4 regions of the Senimuribacter intestinalis genome follow, and region 4 is predicted to be linked to each of the others. Evidence: predicted binding sites of a transcription regulator. Region 4 holds the regulator's gene; each other region holds the start of a gene.
What was found. The regulator LexA, encoded in region 4, represses DNA repair genes until DNA is damaged. The targets are predictions, from matches to a motif close to AGAACANNTGTTCT.
Positions count from the first base shown of each region.

Region 1: a site for LexA is predicted at 1,205-1,218, ahead of recA (recombinase RecA). Genes of this name have one in related genera too.
Region 2: a site for LexA is predicted at 2,472-2,485, ahead of uvrB (excinuclease ABC subunit UvrB). Genes of this name have one in related genera too.
Region 3: a site for LexA is predicted at 2,062-2,075, ahead of NFR88_RS13030 (DNA polymerase Y family protein). Genes of this name have one in related genera too.

Region 1 is NZ_CALPCF010000006.1:24,752-28,453, reverse strand. It holds gene NFR88_RS07040 (competence/damage-inducible protein A) at 1-1,065, shown strand, start outside; gene recA (recombinase RecA) at 1,235-2,335, shown strand; gene NFR88_RS07030 (hypothetical protein) at 2,413-2,841, opposite strand; gene NFR88_RS07025 (nitroreductase family protein) at 3,226-3,702, shown strand, end outside.
Region 2 is NZ_CALPCF010000002.1:207,252-210,953, reverse strand. It holds gene uvrA (excinuclease ABC subunit UvrA) at 1-248, opposite strand, end outside; gene uvrB (excinuclease ABC subunit UvrB) at 330-2,306, opposite strand; gene NFR88_RS03000 (YitT family protein) at 2,634-3,506, opposite strand; gene NFR88_RS02995 (YbaK/EbsC family protein) at 3,512-3,702, opposite strand, start outside.
Region 3 is NZ_CALPCF010000017.1:59,102-62,803, reverse strand. It holds gene NFR88_RS13050 (MFS transporter) at 1-31, shown strand, start outside; gene NFR88_RS13045 (hypothetical protein) at 114-377, shown strand; gene NFR88_RS13040 (helix-turn-helix transcriptional regulator) at 379-1,095, opposite strand; gene NFR88_RS13035 (RidA family protein) at 1,337-1,792, shown strand; gene NFR88_RS13030 (DNA polymerase Y family protein) at 2,093-3,343, shown strand; gene NFR88_RS13025 (hypothetical protein) at 3,340-3,603, shown strand.
Region 4 is NZ_CALPCF010000003.1:122,265-125,966, forward strand. It holds gene NFR88_RS03990 (AEC family transporter) at 1-871, opposite strand, end outside; gene lexA (transcriptional repressor LexA) at 1,060-1,722, shown strand; gene NFR88_RS04000 (MFS transporter) at 1,969-3,342, shown strand; gene NFR88_RS04005 (ATP-binding protein) at 3,412-3,702, opposite strand, start outside.

The DNA of each region.
Region 1 (3,702 bases), on a different contig from region 4:
GACCTGGTAATCACCACGGGAGGTCTTGGGCCGACAGAAGATGATTTGACAAAAGAGACAGCCTGCAGGGTTTTGCACGATGAACTGGTGCTTCATGAGCCAAGTATGGAGAGGCTGGTTGCCAGAGCAAAGGCATACGGAAAGCCGATGACTCCTAATAATTATAAGCAGGCGATGATGCCTAGCAGGGCAGAGGTGTTCAGCAACGAAGTGGGCAGTGCGCCAGGACTAGCCCTTTGCGAGGATGAAAAAATGATTATCTGTATGCCGGGACCGCCGCGGGAGATGACATGGATGTGGGAAAACAGAGTGCGTCCATACCTGGAAAAGCTGCAGACCGGCGTGATTTACTACAGAACCCTGCGCATGTTCGGCATTGGCGAATCACTGTTGGAAACCAAGCTTTTGGACTTGATTGATGCGCAGACGGATCCGACCCTTGCCACCTACGCAAAGGAAGGCGAGTGCAGCGTGAGAATCGCTTCCAAGCGTGCGACCTGCGAGGAAGCCGTAAAAGCCGTGGAAAATATGATTGCACAGGTTTCTGAAAAGGTGGGCGAGTATATTTACAGCGTTGACGATGAGGAATTGGCAGATGTGGTTGCAAAGAAACTTCTTGAACGAAATATTTCCGTTTCAGCTTGTGAATCCTGTACCGGAGGGCTTTTTTCCGGGGCGCTGACTGATACGCCCGGGATTTCAAAGGTCTTTGACCGGGGACTTGTGACTTATACCTACGGCGCAAAGATGGACGAGCTGGGCGTGAAAGAAGAAACGTTAGCAGCGTATACGGCGGAAAGCAGTCAGGTAGCGAAAGAAATGGCTGAGGGTCTTGCAAAAAAAACTGGCAGCAGACTCTGTATCTCTGTAACCGGCATTGCAGGACCAGGTGGCGGAACCCCTGAAAAACCAGTGGGGCTGATTTATATCGGCTGCGTTTTTGATGGTCATACAGAGGTAAAAGAAGTCAGAATGCGCAATGTGAGCCGCAAATGGAACCGGCATTACGCTGTGCTCAGCATGTTTGACATGATAAATAAGACGATTGACCAGACATGGAATTAAATTCAATTGTTGACATATAATGTAAAATATGTTATAGTGAGTATGAACGGACAGAGACTTAAGGAACAAATAAAATTTGTAAAAAATTTTTATGCAAAAAAGCCTTGACCGAAAGCAAATAATAGGGTATTATAATTTAAGAACAAACGTTCTTTATTGGAGGTAAAGTATGGCTACAGCAAAAGAACAAAAAAATGCAAAGAACCCGAAGAGTGAGAAAGAACAGAGAGAAGCGGCATTGCAGGACGCAATGGATCAGATTCAGAAACAATTCGGTCAGGGCGCTATTATGAAGCTTGGCGACAATACCAAGATGAACATAGAGACCATTTCGACAGGATCCATCAGTTTGGATTTGGCAACCGGCGTAGGCGGTGTGCCGAAGGGAAGAATCGTAGAAATCTACGGACCAGAATCTTCCGGTAAGACAACATTGACGCTACATATCGTTGCAGAAGCACAGAAGAAGGGCGGCAAGGCGGCATTTATTGACGCAGAACATGCGCTGGATCCTGTCTATGCAAAGAATTTGGGCGTTAAGATTGATGAGCTTTTAGTATCTCAGCCGGATACAGGAGAACAGGCACTGGAGATTTGTGATATGCTAGCACGCAGTGGTGCGCTGGATGTTATCGTAATCGACTCCGTTGCAGCGCTAGTTCCTAAAGCCGAAATCGAAGGCGACATGGGAGATAATCACGTGGGTCTTCATGCCAGACTGATGTCTCAGGCACTTAGAAAGATTGCAGGTAATGTAAACCGTTCTCACACTTGTGTGGTTTTCATCAACCAGCTCCGTGAGAAAATCGGGGTCATGTATGGAAGTCCGGAAGTTACCACAGGCGGACGCGCTCTTAAATTCTATTCTTCCATGCGTTTTGACGTCAGAAGGGTGGAAACTATAAAAAGCGGCGACCAGATGCTTGGAAACAGAACTAAGGTCAAGATTGTTAAGAACAAGGTTGCTCCGCCGTTTAAACAGGCAGAATTCGATATCATGTATGGAGAAGGCATTTCTAAGGCCGGAGATGTTCTGGACAGTGCAGTAGAATTGAAAATCATTGACAAGGCAGGCTCCTGGTACAGCTATGCCGGTGATAGAATCGGACAGGGGCGTGAGAATGTGAAGAAGTGGCTGCAGGAGAATCCAGACATGCTGGACAAAGTTCAGAATCAGCTTTTAGAAACACTGCAAGAACAGCAAGGGGAAGCAGCACCTGTATCTATGGATGGCATGATGGTTGATGAAGACGGTGTGGTAATCGAATAGTTTATTTACAGCAAGCGAAAGCTGTGCGGCATTTTTCCTTAAGAGAAAGACGCACAGCTTTTTGTGAATACTGTTTTTTATAATTCATTTTCATCATCATGTACTGGAGCATTAAAGTCGATATCTTGAATATCTATTTCATTATCAAAATAGTTGGTATCAGTGTCAACTGAAAAGTCATTATCAAAGAACCATTTATATGCGCGGTTACCTATAATTTTAGTTTCTGTAAAATCAAGACCTCCGCCGACAATAGCGCCAACGCCTGGAAGCATTTTTGTTAAATTAAAAATTCCTTTTGTTCCTGATTTTGTTATAAATCTAAATCCTACTTTTTGGTTTATTCTAGTTAAAACTCTACCGGGTATTTTTTTGATGAGTCCATTTGTTAATTTCATACCAAATTTTATGCCGGACTGCTTTAAAATATTATTAAGTGCAACGCCTGCAAGGCACGCATATACAAAAGTTTGTGTCTGGTCACTGTTCAATTCATAATCAGCCATATGGCTGTCATGGTAAAGTTTGAAAACCACCATTAGTACTTTTAAGCGATTTTTGCGAAAAAGGTACGAAAACCTGCAAATTATTTATATCCATTATATGAAAAATAAGGAATTTACTTCTGTATAATGAAAGGTTTGTACGAAAATGGAACCATAGAAAAGAAAAAAGAACGAAGACTTTCAATTCTATTTCGTTGTATTTGCTTAAAACCTTTTGGTTAGTATAAAGTGACTCTAATTTTTGATACCTTTTTTGCAGAAAAGCGGCATAGGTACGAAAATCCAATATTCGTAACCTTTCTAAGCAGGCTTTTCTCGTATTGACTTTACTATAAAAAATAGGTATACTAAAGTGACTTTAGGAAATTTGAGTAAGGAGAAACTATGGAAGCAATTACTTGTATAAAGGAAAGAAGAAGTATCAGAAAGTTTAAGCCAGAAGTTGTGGATCGCGAGGTTGTAAGAGAAATCGTAGAAGCTGCTTCTTTTGCGCCGTCTTGGAAAAATACACAGATTACAAGATATATTGTAGTTGAGGACGAGGCTGTAAAGGAAAAAATCGCTGATGAATGCGTATTAGGCTTTACTTACAATGCAAAGATTATCAAGAATACGCCGCAGCTTGTTGTTGCGACTTATATCAATGGGAGATCCGGCTTTGAGAAAGATGGTTCTTATACCACCGGAAAGGAAGACAGATGGCAGAATTTTGACACAGGTATCGCAGTGCAGACTTTCTGTCTGGCCGCCCATGATAAAGGAATCGGTACTGTAATTTTAGGTATCTTTGATGATGAAAAGGTTGCGGAAGCAATTAATCTGCCGGAGGGACAGACTGTTGCAGCATTAATTCCGATGGGA
Region 2 (3,702 bases), on a different contig from region 4:
GCAGGTGAAAGCCCTTCAATCAGCTCTACATCCGGTTTATCCATCTGTCCCAGAAACTGTCTCGCATAGGAAGAAAGACTCTCCACATATCGTCTCTGTCCCTCTGCATAAATCGTATCAAATGCCAGCGAAGATTTTCCTGAACCGGAAAGACCGGTCAAAACCACCATCTTATCTCTCGGGATTTTTACATCGATGTGTTTCAGATTATTCTCGTTGGCACCTTTTACAATAATTTCATTTGCCATATATCTAACTCCGTTTCTGTAAAATTATCTCTATGTTACGTCTAGTCTATACCGACGGTTGCGCCGCAAATCACGCCAACCTTATGACAGCCGGCTCTTATATTCAAATATCTGGTCACGCAGCTGCGCCGCACGTTCAAACTGCAAGTTCTGCGCAGCATCCTTCATTTCTTTTTCTAATTCCTTTACGTAATCCTTCAGTTCCTTCTGGGTCATTTCTATCGGCTTCTTGCCCTTATATCTGCCCTCATCCTCTGCTGGTTTGGTTGCCTCAATGACCGCGCGGACTGATTTCTGTACACTCTTCGGCGTAATTCCGTGTTCCTCGTTATATCTCGCCTGAATGCCTCTTCTTCGCTGCGTCTCGTCGATTGCCGCCTTCATAGCTTTGCTGATATAATCTGCATACATAACAACCTTGCCATCTACGTTACGAGCGGCACGGCCGATGGTCTGAATCAGTGAAGTCTCCGTTCTGAGGAAACCTTCCTTGTCGGCATCCAAAATTGCCACCAGCGATACCTCCGGAATATCCAGTCCCTCTCTCAGCAGATTGATGCCAACCAGCACGTCAAACTCTCCGAGGCGTAAATCCCTGATAATCTCAAGGCGTTCCAAAGTATCCACCTCCGAATGAAGGTATCTGACTCTGATTCCAGCATTGGTCAAATAGGTTGTCAGGCTCTCTGCCATCTTCTTGGTCAAAGTGGTGACAAAGGCACGTTCTCCTTTGGCAGCGGTCTGTTTCAGTTCGCCAATCAGGTCGTCAATCTGTCCTTCGGTCTTTCGCACTTCAATCGGCGGGTCCAAAAGACCTGTCGGTCTGATAATCTGCTCTGCTGTAATGCCGCCAGCCTTTTCTCTCTCATACGATGCTGGCGTGGCGCTGACATACACTGCCTGATTGACAAGTCCCTGCCATTCTTCAAACTGCAGCGGTCTGTTATCCAGCGCTGACGGCAGTCTGAATCCGTACTCTACTAACGATGATTTCCGCGATCGATCCCCTGCATACATGGCACGAAGCTGCGGCAGCATGACATGAGACTCGTCTATCATCAGCAGAAAATCATCGGGAAAATAGTCTATCAAAGTATACGGTCTGGTGCCCGGCGCAAGGCCATTGATATGACGGGAATAGTTTTCGATTCCCTTGCAGGTGCCGATTTCTCTGAGCATTTCCATATCGTATCTGGTTCTCTGCTCAATTCTCTGCGCTTCCAGCAGTTTGCCCCGATCCTTAAACCAGCGCACTCTCTGATCCAGCTCATCCTCTATGGTAACCAGCGCCCGCTCCATATTCTCCTTGGAGGTAACATAGTGGGATGCCGGGTAAATTGCGATGTGGTTCCTAAGTCCCAGAATTTCTCCTGTCAGCGGATTCATCTCTTTAATACTCTCCACCTCGTCACCGAAGAGTTCTATGCGAACTGCCTTATCGGACCCTGCCGGAAAGATATCGATGATATCTCCCCGCACGCGGAAGGTGCCTCTCTCAAATTCCAAATCGTTTCGGACATACTGGATGTCTATCAGTTTGCGCAAAATTTCATTGCGGGGCTTCTCCATCCCCGGCCGCAATGAAATCATCTGATTTTCATAATCAAAAGGGCTTCCCAGTCCATAAATGCAGGAGACAGACGCTACGATGATGACATCGCGCCGCTCGGCCAAAGCTGCTGTTGCCGAGTGGCGCAGCTTTTCTATTTCGTCGTTGATATCGGAATCCTTCTCAATATAGGTATCGGTAGACGGCACATACGCCTCCGGCTGATAGTAATCGTAGTAGGACACAAAATACTCTACCGCGTTCTCTGGAAAAAACTCCTTAAACTCACCGTGAAGCTGAGCTGCCAGCGTCTTGTTATGAGAAATAACAAGGGTCGGCTTCTGTACCTTTTCTATGATGTTCGCCATGGTAAAGGTCTTTCCGGAACCGGTGACGCCCATGAGTGTCTGGTGCTTCTTTCCGTCCAGAATCCCGCTGACCAGCTTATCTATTGCCTGTGGCTGGTCACCCATAGCATTATATTCTGATACTAATTTGAATTGACTCATGAAAGTTCCTCCCCTATGAATCAGTCTTTGTCTTGAATATCTTTGGAACTACTGTAAAAAACAGCAATTCAATCTGTTTACCCAAAAGAGTTCCTTCTTAATCTTAATCTAATAAAAAATTCTTTGCAAGAATGAGTTTATTATACCATAAACTCATCGCCTTTGCAAACAAATGTTCGTTTTTCTTTCAATTTGCTCTAAAGGAAGCCATCTCAAAGTGGAACGTAAAAATCCGCACCATAAGACCTTATTGGTTCATAAATGGTGCGGATACCGTTTAAGGAAAATGGTGCAGTCATGCATCCCTTTTTTGTATTTAAATATATGTTAGTCGTTAGGTCTGTTATAGAACCAGCCGCCAATTTGTTCCGTCTTAATCACGTTAACAAACGCGCCCGGATCAGCATCCATAATCGCTGCAAGAACTTTGTTTACCTCTTCACTGGAAACCACAGAATACAGCATATTCCGTTCTGTTCCCTGATAACACCCAATTCCCTTAAAATGGGTTGCGTCATGGTTGGTAATCGCCTTGATCCTACCGTAAATTACATTGGGCTGCTCCGTGATAATCAGCAGCGTATGCTTCTGATATCTTTTGTACAGCATCTGTATAACCTGCGTAGAGCAAAACTGAAAAATAATTGAGTACAATGCTTTATCAAAACCGAAAAGAATGCCTGCCGCAACAAGAATACACACATTGCCCATAAAGATATAGTTCCACGCGTCAATGCCTTTCTTCTGAGAGAAGTAAATGGATATGAAATCGGTACCACCTGCACTGGCCCCCACGTAAAGCGCCAGACTGATTGCTACACCGTTTAGAATGCCTCCGAAAATGCAGATCAGAAGTACATCATAAGTAATTGTCACAGCTGACAGAATATCCGTCATGAAACTGCTCAATACAATCACATAAACGGAATAAAATGTAAATCGTTTTCCCAGATACTTAATACCTATATAAATAGGAACCAAATTCAGCGGAATATACAGTACCGTATACGGAATGGACAGTCCCAGAAATGTATCCGCAATCTGCTGAAGCAGAATCGTAATTCCCGCAAAGCCTCCAGGAAACAATCCCCCGGTTCGAACAAAGCTTCTCAGATTAAAAGCGTAAAGGAGTGCCCCTGCCGTACAGAAAAGAATTCTTCGTAATTCTTTTTTTGTTCTCTGTTTTTTTGTCAGTTCCATGCAGTTTACTCCTCCTCTGGCAGTTTACTTACATCAATCCACGCTTCTGACTTGGAAAACCCGAAAATCTCATCGCAAGTCAGTTCGATGGCACTGTTTGCACTGCCGCAGGCAGGAAACACCGTCTCAAATCGTTTCATAGACACATCACAAAAAATCCGCACTTTGGGATTTTCGACAGCAAAAGCACAAACGC
Region 3 (3,702 bases), on a different contig from region 4:
AGAGATTGAGGCTAGAAAAGCAGCACAGTAATGTGTACATAAAATGAGATTATAGTATGAATAAAAGCGGCAGCAATGTCGCTTTTATTTTTCGGATAGGAGGTTTGGAAAAGATGAATGATGCAATACGGTGGCAGGAGGCTGCTCCACAGCTGATTGCTATAGAGGAATGTGCAGGACAGGCTCAGGCAGCGGTTACAGGAATAAGCGCGATGGAAGCGGCTGAAATTATAAAAAAGACCGCTATTGGAAGCGGACTTTCGATTCTGGTTTTTAATTCTGCCAGAGGTGTTGAGATTGTTGTTCGCGGCAGGGAGGCGTATGAGTATCTTTTGCGGTTTTTAAGGGAATTGTCAGTTAGTGAATGTGTTAAGTGAATTATTTAAGCGATTCCTCCACTTCGTGACAGTATTTATAGATTGTATAACGGGATACGTTCAGCTGCTCTGCAACGTATGTAATTGACTTCTGAAAGCTGAAGGCATTGCGCTGTATTAAAAGGGCAATGAGCTGCAGACGGTCATTTTTTTTCATAGCCTGCGGCGTTTTTCCAACGATGGACAGGCAGTCTTTGAAGATTTCTTCCAGTTGATTGTTGCTGGAGTCTTTGATGGCATCATTGAGATCGCTGCCGATGGCAACGAGACCTTCCAAGGTGGACATAGCGCTGCCTAAAGACGTGTAGTCAAAATTAATTCCCAGTGCATAGTGATAGTCTTCCCCCACATAGTTAAAAGTCGTAGACTTGATATATCTCCCATTTTTGGTAATCGCGAGGGAGTTGATGATATCAGTTTCCGGCTTAAAATGATAAGGCGCAGTATCTGTATCTTCTGCTTGAGCAGTGCGTGTTCCTACTGTCTGCAGGTGTCCTTCTGCCATGATATCATCACCGAAAATATCGGCAGTAGAGCCTACAGATCTTCCGCTGACATGACCGTTATAAATAGCGATAATAGGGTGACCCGGTATACTCATGTCGTGAATCAGTGTTTCGCAGGAGTGACCAAACATCTGTGCAAGGCCTTCTGCGGTACGGGTCATAAAATCTAAAATTTGTTCTTTGGTCTGTTTATTTTCTTTGTTTTGACTCATTGGCGATAATCCTCCCTAAAGCTAACTTGTCTTTGACAAAACCAGTATTATTTTACCATGGTTTGTGGCAATCAGCAAGACATATTGTAAGCAAAACCGATAGGGGAATCCTATCGATGACGTATGCAGCAGAGGATGACATGAAATTAATTGACTGTTTGTCAACTGAATATTGACAAACAAACTCCTGCGGAGTATAATCAAATTAGTAAAGACAATGATGAAAGATGAGGTGATTTTAATGATTACAGAAAAAAGAATTGAAGAACTCGGAATAGAATTACCCTTAGCGTCTCCTCCAGGTGCAATGTACATTCCAGTAAAACAACTGGGAAATGCTCTATTTGTTGCAGGACAGGTACCTTTTGTTGATGGAAAGCTTTTAGTAAGCGGCAAGGTAGGAGATACTGTTTCTATGGAACAGGCTGAGGAGGCAGCGAGAAGATGCATTATCAATTTAATGGCAGCGCTGAAGGACTATTTGGGAGATTTGGATAAGGTAAAAAACATTACGAAAATCCAGGTGTTTGTCAATAGCAAGACAGGCTTTATGCAGCAGCATCTTGTAGCAAACGCTGCTTCGCAGCTTCTTTATGATGTTTTTGGTGAAAAGGGAAGACACGCACGAACTGCTGTGGGAACCAATCAGCTTCCTATGGATGCACCGGTAGAAATTGAGGCGATTGTAGAAGTTTAAAGAGCAAACCATGATTTTGAGGAATTGCAGACTGGGGGGGAGAATTGCTGAATGTGAACTGAGGTACAGAGGCGGCAAAGGATTTCTGCAATACTAGAAATGGCAAATTTATAAGGCAGGATGTTGGTTTGACGGCAAATAACCGTTAGCGCGCATTCTGCTTTTGTTTGCGTAAAATGCGGGAGTAGGCAGGGTCTCATGAAAGCAGATTTTGGGAAAAGTTTCCTGTTGCATGGAGTCAAGGAACGTGATATAGTGAAACTACGAAAAGAACATACGTTCTCTTAGGAGGTGTAGGGGATGACGATTTTACATGTGGATGCCAATTCAGCATATCTCAGCTGGAGCGCTGTGAAACTTTTGGAGCAGGGATACGGACAGGATATCAGACAGATTCCTTCTGTCATCGCAGGAGACCCGAAAGATCGTCACGGCATTATTTTAGCGAAGTCTATGGCAGCGAAAAAATACCAGATTAAAACTGGCGAGAGCCTTTTTGAGGCGTTCCGCAAATGTCCGAATCTGCAGGTATTTCCTCCGGACTATGACCTTTATCTGGCGTGCAGTGAGGCCATGTACAGTATTTTGCAGGAATATTCACCAGTGATACAGCGTTTCAGCGTAGATGAGTGCTTTGTGGAACTGGACAGGGGCAATCGGAATTGTGCACAAGCGATAGAGACCGCTTTTAGCATAAGGGATCGGATTCGAAAAGAATTGGGATTCACCGTCAATGTCGGAGTGGGTACTAATAAATTACTGGCGAAGATGGCAGGGGAATTAGAGAAGCCAGACAAGGTGCACACGCTTTTAAATCGCAAAGAAATTGAAGAGAAGTTATGGCCTCTTCCTGTAGGTGAACTGTTTATGGTGGGCAGAGCATCCGTGCGGAAACTCAGAAAGATTAATATCAATACGATAGGGGACCTGGCACATAGCGATAAGGCACTTTTGCGCAGCCTTTTGAAAAGCCATGGACAGCTGATCTGGGAATACGCCAATGGAATTGATCATGATAGAGTAGTGCCCAATGATCAGGTTTTGCAGAAAGGTCTCAGCAACAGCATGACACTGCCCTATGATGTGACGGATAAAGAGGAGGCGCAGCACTATATTCTGGCACTGACCGACAGAGTAACAAGCAGGCTGCGAAGGCATCGGTGCAAGGCGTCGCTGATCGGGATCAGCGTTAAGACTAATGGGTTTATTCGTTATAGCCATCAGATGCAGCTGTCTTTTTTTCTGGACGACACCACTGGCATTTACGATTACTTGTGTCAGCTGTTTTCTGCGTGCTGGAAAGGAGAGCCTATTCGCCAGATAGGTATTCATTTGTCTGCTTTTGTTCGCAAAGATGAGTACCAGCTGTCTATCTATGATTTGCAGCGAATTGTAGAAGATGAAAACTTAAATACAGTGGTGGATCAGATTAGAGATCGATTTGGGCAAACAGCCATTTATCGAGGGACTTTTGTCAATACGGATATGAAGCCTTTGGAAGGCGGCGTCAATGATGGAAATTATGTGATGATGGGAGGATATAAGCTATGAAGATCGTGGCAAAACCTATAGACGTAGTTGCAGTCTTTGCAGGCCATAAGAAGCCGGTTCCATACAAATTCAAGTATTATGAGGATTCCGGCGAGCGAATCGCAGTGTCTGTGGATCGGATTCAGTGTGTGGAGGAAAGCAGGCTGGCAGGGATTCATGCTTTTATTTACACCTGTCAGTCAGAAATCTGCGGAATCGAAAAAATTTATCAGCTGAAATATATTATTGAACAATGCAGGTGGGAACTCTATAAAGTATGACGACAGAAATTTAATGGGAAAAGTCGGCAATAAAAGCGAAAAATCTGTTCACCCTTAGGGAAAGATATGTTATAATGATTCCATAATCTCAAAGCGGCG
Region 4 (3,702 bases):
AAGTTGTCAGAATCACGCCGGCAGACGCCAATTCTTCTTTATAGCCCTGTTCCGTACAACCCATAGAAACCATTGCCGCAACAGGCATCCCCAGAGAAATGACCGCAGCGCCTCGAAGGACTCCATCAAAACCAAGGAAAGTCATCACAACGTAAACCACCGCGGGAAAGAGTAAGAGACGAATGGCAGCAACCAAATACAGCTTCCTATCACAGGAAAAAACACTTTTGATAGAATAGGTACCAATGCCTGCGCCAATGACCACCATAGAAAGCGGAGATGCCATTTCTCCAATGAAATTGCAAACCTCCGCTGCACCGTCGGGCAGCTTCACACCGCCAAAGAACATAGCAAGCGCCAAAAGAGAAGCGACTGTACCGGGGTTCAAAAGTTCCCGCACAGAGAGTTTTCCCTTTGTCGTACCAGCGCCTTTGCAAATCTGCCATCTAGCATAAGTATAGTATAAAATGTCAAATCCCAGATGAAAAATACTCAGTTGAAAAATACAGCCACTGCCGTAAAGAGACGCTGTCACAGGATATCCCATATACATCGTATTTCCAAAGATATAAAACTGTTCATAGACAGGTCTGTCTTCCTTTGGAATTCTTGTCAGCACATTGATTCCCTTTGCAATAAACGGAAGCAAACAGTAAAAAACACCGCCGACCAGAACAAATCGAATCAAAAGTTCTTTGCCCATGGCGCCGTCCGCCTCACTGAGAGAAGTAAGAATCACCAGCGGCAGACAGACATCAATGACAAAAGTGCAAAGCTTCTGATTCACGTCCTTTGTAAATATGTCTTTCTTGTTCAAATAGTAGCCAACTGTAAGCGCTAGCAGTAATTTGCAAAGAGTAACGATAATCATAAAATTTTCCTTTATATATTTCCTGATAAAATGTATCGGCAGCAAATGCCAGCTTTTTTATTTTATCATCTATTCTGCATAATTGCAAAATCATTTTTAAATAATCGTGAACAAATGTTTACTTTTTGTTCGTTTTATGATATAATACGAACAAAGAATTTCAATTAAGCAAATAAACGGAGGGTATTATGAATCAGCTTAAAGAACGCGAACAGAAGATTTTAGATTTTATGAAGGATGAGATCAGAACCAAGGGCTACCCTCCTACGGTCAGAGAAATCTGCAGTGCTCTGAATATCAAGTCCACCTCTACCGCTCACAAGGACATCGCAAGCCTTGTCAAGCAGGGTTATCTGAAGAAGGACCCGTCCAAACCGAGAGCGCTTATGGTTGTCGACATGGAGAAAGAGGTATCAGAATCTTCGACTTCCACTGCACCATCTTATGCAGAGGACTTTCATCGCGAAGATATTATCGATGTTCCTGTAGTCGGCAGAGTTGCTGCAGGTACACCGATCCTTGCAGAACAGAATATAGAAGAAACCTTTCCGATTCCTGCCCAGTATGCAGGCGGTTCCAATTTCATGCTCAGAGTTTGCGGCGAGAGTATGATTAATGTAGGCATTATGGATGGCGACCTGATTCTCGTTGAACAGCAAAGCACTGCCAGAAACGGCGAAATCGTAGTCGCTATGATTGACGGCTTCGAAAGCGAAGCCACAGTCAAAACCTTCTACAAAGAAAACGGTCACATCAGACTGCAGCCGGAGAATGACACTATGAGTCCTATTATCGTGCAGGACGTCAAGGTTCTTGGCAAGGTCAAAGGTGTCTTCCGATATTTTAGTTAAACCCAATCATATCGCAGGAAGAATTTACAATTTTTTCCACACTTGACCCGATTTTTAAAATCTGTTAAAATAATATTATCAATTATATAAATGGCAAACGACACACGTAGAGCAAGCGCTCGTAAATCTGATTACGGTACAGGCTAAGCGTGTGTTTTTTATTGTCTCACGCTGCGCCTTTCCGAAGTTTTGAAAAGCGTTTAGTTTTGTGTGTTTATTCTTGTCAAAATCGAAAGGAGTTTTGAAATGGTTGAAACACACAACCCAAAGACGCAATCTGGCGCCAAAGAAAAAACAACCAAGTATCAACTAATTATCTTTGTTGCTGCCTTTTCTGCTTTTCTCGCAACGTTTAACGAAACGTTCTTAAATGTATCATTTTCTGCTGTCATGGAAGATTTTCATGTCAGTGTCGGCACTGTACAATGGTTGGCAGCCGCATATATGCTCGGCGCTGCAATCATGGTTCCGGTCTCTGCTTTTGCATATAAAAGCATTCCGACTAAAAAACTGTACTTATTTACCGTAGGTCTTCTCATTGTCGGCAGTGTTATTGGCGCTGTCAGCAGCAATTTTTCAGTTCTTCTCATTGGACGTATCGTCCAGGCTCTGGGTACAGGTATGCTGATTCCAATCGGCATGAATATCACGCTGGAAGTCGCTCCAAAAGAAAAACTGGGTACTTTCATGGGTATTATGGGAGCCATGACAACACTGGGACCTTCCAGCAGTGTCATCGTTGCAGGCGCACTGTTAGAATTCTTTGACTGGCATGTGCTATTATGGGTCTTCGGCGGCTTAGCTCTGCTTTGCTTCCTTTGCGGCGCAGTACTTCTGCCGAATATCGCAAAACTAACCCATCCAAAGCTGGACGTCTTGTCGGTCATTTTCATCAGTCTGGCACTGATCGGTATACTTTACGGTATTTCTACTGTTTTAGCAGGTAATGTGACCATCGCTCTTTTAGCTGCAATTATCGGCATTATCTTCCTGATTTTCTTTGTTAAAAGACAGGGAACTCTGACTGAGCCGCTTATTCAGTTAAGTCCGCTTAAAATCAAAGCATTCTCCATCGGCGTTATCATCAACATGATTTCCCTGCTGGTTATCTTCGCAATGAACATTGTAATACCATTGTTTATGCAAAGCGGCATAGGTATGTCACCGTTCAATGCGTCAATGGTGCTGTTCCCTGCTATTTGTTTATCTTGTGTGATTGCACCGATTGCAGGACAGATTTATGATAAAAAAGGCGGAAAAGTACTGCTGCCGCTGGGTTTCCTCTGTATCGGAGTTTGCACCGCTGCACTCTCTCTGGTTCACACAGAATCTTCGATTCTGCTGGCAATTTTGTACATTCCTGTTATCTGCGGTAGTGCACTGATCATCGGTCCTGTACAGTCCTTTGCTCTGGCAAAACTTTCTCCGCAGGAGAATCCTCATGGTGTCACCGTAATGAGTACAGGCTTTCAGATTGCGGGCTGTATCGGTTCCTCCCTCTTTTCAGGTGTTTTCGGACTCTTTGCTTCTGAAGCACAGGGATTCCCCGCTGTGGGCTTCCTTGCTACAGCCTTTGCTGCAGTAGGACTTATCCTGGCGGTCTGCGTAACTAAAGAATAATTGTGCAAAATCTCATAAAAAAGGCACTATGCAGGTAAAACTATTTCACTTTGCATAATGCCTTTTTTCTTATTTTTCCAAAAGCCAGTCCAGCACATTGACGACTTTAATCCCCTCATAATTTCCCGTAGAAAAACGATCCAGCGTGAGAACTATCTTTTCATAATAATCAGGAATACTCCTAAGTGCTCTCATTTCCCGCTCAAAAGTTACCTCCGCTGTCATATCCGCTGTAACCTGATAGTACGTTATGACACCCTGTTTTTGAGCTACAAAGTCAACTTCCATCATCCCATTCTTTCCGATGGTCACTTTATATCCTCTTCGGAGCAGTTCAAAGAATACGATATTTTCTATGGA